Linked DNA regions of Aureispira sp. CCB-E. The protein of the gene in region 1 interacts with the protein of each later gene in a pairwise test. Links are inferred from orthologs where the notes say so. Each region holds a gene or a part of one and is shown in the gene's direction. Other genes may lie near its edges. The genes, in order: secA and QP953_RS00205.

Region 1 (4,186 bases):
CTTTCGGCGGGTTCTGCTTTTAGGGACAGATAATGAGATAAATAAGCTTCCCCTTCATTCTCTAAAACATATTCATATACCTTTTCTTCTGATAAGGTTTCTATAGGGTAATAATATGCTTTAGTATAGAAAGTCGTGTCATTTGGAGTTGATTCTTCTGTCTGTTGGGTTGTGTCATTGGATTCGCAACTAAAAAGAATAAGAAGCAATAAGCAACTGATAAAATAAGGCATGAAATTTACTGTTTTGAACAACTGAGTGAATATAAAAAGCTATTACATTGCTTTTCAACACCAATGTGCTTTTGCAAAATAAGCTAGCATTATGGCGAAAATTACGATTTAAGTGCCAAAAAGTCGATAAAAAATTACAATTTTTGCCAATATGGCATACATAATACAGATGGAATAAAATGTGATAGCAAAATTAAATGTTATATTTGCTACAATGTTGAGTCAATAGCAAGTACTCTTATTCAGAACAAACTGTTAACTCTGAATTTCCCTCAACATCCTAATAAGAAAATTATTCATTTTAAGTAATTGATAATACCCTTGACAATTGCTTCATAAACTAAAGAAAACATGTTTGGTTTTTTAAAGAAACTATTTGGTGATAAATACGATCGTGATATTAAAACGATTCTACCCATTGTAGAAAAAATTAAGGATGAATATGCAAAATTAACATCCGTTTCCAACGATGTATTGCGCAACAAAACCCTTGAATTTAAAGATCGTATTGCCGAGCATCTAAAAACCATTGACAGTGAAATTGCAGCGATTCAATCGGATATTGATGCAACAGAAGATGTTCTGAAAAAACAAAATTTATTTGCTGAGATTGATACTCTAAAAAAAGAAAGAGACGAGGAAATAGAAGTTGTTTTGAATGAAATTCTACCAGAAGCATTTGCTGTGGTAAAAGAAACTGCTCGCCGTTTTGCCGAAAGTGAATCTTTAGAAGTCTCTGCCACCGATATGGACAGAGAATTGGCTGCTCAACAAATGGGTAGTCCCAAACCTTTTGTATCAATTGATGGAGACAAAGCAATTTGGAAAAACTCTTGGATGGCTGCTGGCAATGAAGTGACTTGGAATATGGTTCATTACGACGTTCAGTTGATTGGAGGGATCGTTTTGCACCAAGGAAAAATTGCAGAGATGGCTACAGGAGAGGGAAAAACATTGGTTTCGACTTTGCCTGCGTACTTGAATGGTTTGGCTGGCGAAGGGGTACATTTGATTACTGTAAATGATTACTTAGCCAAACGGGATGCAGAATGGATGGCTCCTATTCACAACTTCTTGCAACTGACAGTAGATTGTATCGATAAATACAGACCTCATTCTCCTGAACGTAAAGCGGCTTATCGTGCTGATATTACTTATGGTACTAACAATGAGTTTGGTTTTGACTACTTGCGTGATAATATGGCGCACAAACCCGATGAAATTGTACAGCGTAAGTTTCACTTTACAATGATTGATGAGGTTGACTCTGTTTTGATTGACGATGCTCGTACGCCTTTAATTATATCGGGTCCTACGGCTCAAGATAATCGTGAAGAGTTGTTTACTGCTCTAAAACCTGCTGTGCAACAACTAGAAGCAGTGCAACGCAAACTAGTTGGAGAATTATTGCGAGAAGCAAAACGATTGATCGCAGAAGGAAATACCAGCCCCGAAGAAGGTGGTGGCGGTTTGGCATTATTCCGTGCATACCGTGGATTGCCCAAACACCGTGCATTAATCAAATATTTGAGTGAGCCTGGGGTCATGCTAATCATGCAAAAAACAGAGAACTTCTACATGGCTGAGCAGTCTAAGCATATGCCAAAGGCGGATGCACCTCTGTATTTTGTTATTGAAGAAAAAAATAGATCGGTTGAGCTAACGGATAATGGTCGTATGCTCTTAGGTAAAGGTGCTGGCGATGATAGTCTTTTTGTGATGGATGACATTGGAACAATCCTTTCGGATATTGACAAAATCGAAGGATTAAGTCAAGAGGAGATTGTTGCTAAAAAAGATGAAGCTCTATTGGCTTTTCAAGCCAAAAATGAGCGTTTGCATGCCTTGCGTCAATTGCTAAAAGCCTATACCTTGTTTCATAGAGAGGATGAGTATGTTGTGATGAATAATGAGGTAAAAATTGTAGATGAGCAAACAGGACGTATCATGGATGGACGTCGTTTTTCTGATGGTTTGCACCAAGCACTAGAAGCAAAAGAGAGTGTTAAGATCGAAAAAACTACTCAAACTTATGCTACCATTACGCTTCAAAACTTCTTCCGTATGTACCATAAATTAGCAGGTATGACTGGTACAGCAGAAACCGAAGCACAAGAACTGTGGAATATCTATAAATTGGATGTAGTTGTTATTCCTACCAATCGTCCAATTGTTCGTGATGATAGAAATGATTTGGTCTACAAAACAGAACGAGAAAAAATTAATGCAATTATTAATGACGTTGTTGAATTGACCAAAAAAGGACAACCTGTGTTAGTGGGTACTACTTCTGTCCAACAATCGGAGATGTTAAGCCGTTTGCTCCAACTTCGCAAAATTGAGCACAATGTTTTGAATGCAAAACAACACGCTCGTGAGGCAGATGTTGTTGCTGAAGCAGGTAAAGCAGGGCAAGTAACTATTGCTACCAATATGGCTGGTCGTGGTACGGATATCAAGATTTCGGATGAAGTTAAAAAAGCAGGTGGTTTGGCAATCATTGGTACAGAACGCCATGATTCGAGACGTGTCGATAGACAGTTGCGTGGTCGTGCTGGTCGTCAAGGAGATGTCGGGATGTCTCAATTCTATGTTTCTTTAGAAGACAAACTAATGCGTTTATTTGGGTCTGAGCGTATCTCAAAATTGATGGACACAATGGGGCATCAAGAAGGAGAAGCATTGCAACACAAAATGATTACGAATGCCATTGAACGTGCTCAAAAACGTATTGAAGAAAATAACTTTGGAGTTCGTAAACGCTTGTTGGAATACGATGATGTTATGAACATTCAACGGGAATCTATTTACAAAAAGCGTAATAATGCCTTGTATGGAGAACGTTTGGCGATCGATCTAAACGATATGTTTGACCAAGTAGCTGTGTCTTTGGTAACTACTCACAAAGTCAACAACGATTATAATGCCTTTGCTCAAGATGTGATTCGTTATTATGGCTTTGAGACTAATATTACCGAAAATGAGTTTAGAAGCGAAACAGTACTAGACAAGTTAATGGATAAATTGTACAATCAAGCTGCAAGAACGTACAAAGCTAAATTTAGCGACATTGCTCAACGTCTAATGCCTATTATTAACCGCGTTTACAATGACCCCAATACCAACTACCAAAAAATTGGTATTCCTTTTACTGATGGTACCAAAGGAATGGAAATAGGGGCAGACTTAAAAGCAGCTATTAGCACAAATGGCAAATCCTTGGTTAATGATATCGAAAAATCAATTACTTTAGGCTTGATTGACAATGCATGGAAAGAGCATTTGCGTGATTTGGACGAATTAAAAGATCAAACTCAATCGGCTTCTTTTGAGCAAAAAGATCCTTTGGTTGTTTATAAAATTCAAGCTTCTAAACTTTATGAGTTGTTCTTGGATAGAATTAGCAAAGAAATCACTAGCTTCTTATTCAAAGGAGGTATTCCTATTCAAGAATCGGAAGATGTACACGAGGCTCAAGAGGTAGAAGTTGATAACGAAAATCTACAAACAAATATTGAGGCTCAAAAAGAAGCAGAGGAAATGCAACGTCGTGCTGCGCAAAATGCTAATAATGCAACACAAACAATTGAAAAAGTAAAAACATTCAAACGTGACACAGAAAAGATAAAACGTAATGATCCTTGTCCTTGTGGAAGTGGCAAGAAATACAAACAATGTCACGGCAAAAAATAAAACAACAAACTAACATTATGATTATCAGCAAGCTAAAATTCAAATACGTGTAAAATCTAGTTACTGACAATCTGGTTTTTATAGTTTTATATGGGTGGTTAAAATAGAGAGAATCCGTTCTACTATTTTGACCACCCTTTTTAGTAACTAGTAGTTCGTTACGGGGTTTTAACAAACTATTGTATAATCTAAGGAACACCAACAAAGAAGGATTATTATCTCACTTGATGAGAGATTATGCAGAACAGGTAATAATGCAG
Region 2 (3,325 bases), 360 kb from region 1 along the record:
GATTGGGTTTAAAATCAACTTTTTATTTGATAAAAATGAAAAGTGTACAGCAATTTATCAATAGTTCGTTGAAAAATTCTATTAGCTTGATAATCAATAAATTGTGGATTTATTACGTTTTGTTTTTAAATTTTGATTATCAAACTAATATAAATGTGTTTTTTTATCTTTTTGGTAACTAAGCTTGCGATCTCACGAGCGTAGCGAGCTAAAAAAGTAAAAAATCAACGAACTACTAAATTTATAATAAAACAATAAAATCAATATATGTACGCATCAGCACTAATATCTTACTCCGTCCCACCGCTCAAACTCAATGATACTGGCGTTAAAGCGTTGTTATGGATGAATGATTTTCATGTAAGGCATTTACCTGTTGTAGAAGATGGAAAACTATTAGGAATTTTATCTGAAGATGAAGTCCTTAATTTTGTCGATGCAGAAACAACAATCAGAGAAAGCCGACCTGTTTTATTACCTAAATTTGTTCCCGCACAAAAACACCTATATGACATCATGAAACTGGTCGTTAATTTTAATCTAACGGTCATACCTGTTTTAAATAACGAGGGAGATTATATGGGGCTTATTACCATCGAAGATCTGTTAAAAAAACTGGCAGATACAGGTTCAATAACACATCCTGGAGGCGTTTTGGTTTTAGAAATGGCACCTAGAGATTATTCTTTGTCTGAAATATCTAGATTAATAGAGTTAGAAAACGCAACTATCTTAAGCAGTTTTATTTCTTCTCCCTATGGAACTAATGCATTGGAATTAACATTAAAAATAAATAAAGAAGATCTAAAACATATTGTGGCAACTTTGGAACGATTTGGTTATGATGTAAAATCTTCTTTTTATGAATCAGAATTTATTGATACACTCAATGATCGTTATGAAGGTTTAATGCGTTACTTAGACGTTTAACGAAAAAAAATTAACAAATTGAACCAAAAGTCATCCTAGCAGTTTTGTCCTAGGATGACTTTTGATTTATAAGCTTGTAAATTTTACCACTAATCTATAGTATGGAACCAGATAATAAGGGCATTCTGTTTTGTCTCTATTGTTTATAAGGCTTTTTTATCTTTGTAGATGTGGAAGTCGAAACAGTTATCCCACTAAATTAATTACAGATATCGGACTAAAATCAATGAACAAACTAGTAATAATTGTTTTTTTTATATGGATAAGCTCCAGTTGCGAAACACCTCAAGCTTTAAATAATGCTTCTAATGAAGATGAGAATCAACCTCAAGAAGGAACAAAAGAAGCTGGCAAAACTTTTATAGCAGGAAAACGCCCTAAGAATGTTATTTTTTTAATAGGAGATGGAATGGGCTTAACTCAAATAACTGCAGGCAGTATTGCCAAAAAAACACCTCTAATTCTAGAAAAGTTTCGACAAATAGGACTAGTCAAAACGTACTCAACCAAACTAATAACAGATAGTGCAGCAGGAGCTACCGCTATGGCCACTGGTTCCAAAACATACAATGGAGCTATATCAATGAATATTCATCAAAAGAAACTCAAAACAATTTTAGAATATGCAGAAGAAAAAAACTGGTTGACAGGTATCGTCACAACTGCCACGGTTACACATGCAACACCTGCCTGTTTTTATGGGCATCAACCGACAAGAAGCCGTGTCAATCAGAAATTAGCTGCTGAGTTTATGACTAAAGATATTGAAGTGCTGATGGGAGGAGGTTGGAATTACTTTAAGGATGGCTTAGATGGTCGAGATCTAATCGCAGAAGCACAAGAGAAAGGCTATTTTGTTACTGACAATATCGAACAAGTAGGAGATTATAGACCAGAAAAAATGATTTGCTTGATTTCTGCTAAGTTGCCTCCCAAAATAGAAGAGCGTGGAGATTTTCTGCCGTTAGCGGCTAAAAAAGCAATTGATATTTTGAGCTATCCCAAATCAAATTTCTTTTTAATGATAGAAGGAGCTCAGATAGATTGGGGAGGGCACAAGAATGAATCAGATTATATCGTAGAAGAAATGCTAGACTTTGATAGAACCATTCAGCAAGCATTTGATTTTGCTAAAAAAGATGGTAATACCTTGGTCATTGTAACAGCCGATCATGAGACAGGAGGATATAGTATTAATGGAGGTAGCAAAAAAGAAGGGAAAGTGGAAGGAAAATTTACTTCTGATTACCATACAGCGACAATGGTACCTATCTTTGCGTATGGTCCAGGAGCAGAATCTTTTACAGGAATAATGGATAATACAGAAATATTTTTTAAATTAAAATATTTAATGAACTTAAGCGAATCTTCCTCAAACTAGAATTAGTATTGAGTTGATTATTAAAGATTTATTGCTTAGGGACTTTGAGGGGAATTAGTATGGTAAAAAAATGAAGTTAGATTTTTTGTAAAAAAAAACAGAAAATCCGTTTTAAATTGTGCTTATAGGTTTATAATATTATTACTTTTGTCCTTCTTATAAAAAGAACTATCTAAAGAATTTTCTAAATATTTTGCGTTACTAAAGCAAACAATGGAATTGAATAACTATATAGAATACACCCTCCTAAAACCTGATACCACTAAATTAGACATAAAGGAACTTTGTAGAGAGGCATTAGAACATAATTTTTCGGCGGTTTGTATCCCCCCATTTTATGTACCAATAGCAGCAAAGTTATTAGAGGACTCAAATACTAAAGTCATTACTACTATAGGTTACCCCATGGGCTATCATGCAATTCCCGTAAAAGTAGAGGAAGCTAAACGTGCGATAGACGAAGGGGTAGATGAGATCGAAATGATGGTTAATATTGCTGCTGTTAAAGATGGTAATTGGTCACATGTTAAGAATGATATTTCAAGTGTAACAACGGCAGCACACCTAAAAGGAAAAAAAATAAAAGTTATTTTAGAAACTAGCTTATTGACAATTGAAGAAATAAAACAATTGTGTGCTATTTGTTGTGATGTAGAAGTTGATTGTATCAAAAATGCTACAGGTGTAAATGGCGGACATTCGACAATTGAAATGATTAATTTGCTAAAAACAGAATCTAAAGGAATCAAGATTGTTGTAGCAGGAGGTGTGCATACAAAAGCTTTTGCATTAGAATTAATCGAAGCAGGAGTCGATAAGCTGGGAACACCTGAAGGAGTACAGCTTCTTCATTCAATAAAGTAGAAGTTATGAGATGGATAATCGCAATAACAATGATACTATGGAGTAGTTTTTCTTTTGCCCAAGACCAAGAAGGTATTGTAAGGGTTGTCGAAGAAAATTCTATACGTCAAATTTTAGATCATCGGAAAGCTTTAAATTTTACCAAAGATA

The links.
Region 2: the proteins of secA (region 1) and QP953_RS00205 interact in binary tests that used the Escherichia coli proteins (3 or more experiments, as listed by UniProt). The link is inferred for Aureispira sp. CCB-E from one-to-one orthologs.

Annotation. Positions count from the first base shown.
Region 1 is NZ_CP133671.1:409,754-413,939, reverse strand. The notes cover bases 276-4,126. They hold secA (preprotein translocase subunit SecA), read left to right. Parts: upstream 276-584; coding sequence 585-3,926; downstream 3,927-4,126. Also shown: QP953_RS01615 (hypothetical protein), read right to left, coding at 1-233. UniProt on the Escherichia coli protein: Required for protein export, interacts with the SecYEG preprotein conducting channel.
Region 2 is NZ_CP133671.1:50,312-53,636, reverse strand. What follows is about bases 244-3,233. They hold QP953_RS00205 (alkaline phosphatase), read left to right. Parts: upstream 244-1,156; coding sequence 1,157-2,311; downstream 2,312-3,233. Other genes in these bases: QP953_RS00195 (SPOR domain-containing protein), read left to right, coding at 3,181-3,233; deoC (deoxyribose-phosphate aldolase), read left to right, coding at 2,525-3,175; QP953_RS00210 (CBS domain-containing protein), read left to right, coding at 268-930. Also shown: more of QP953_RS00195, read left to right, coding at 3,234-3,325.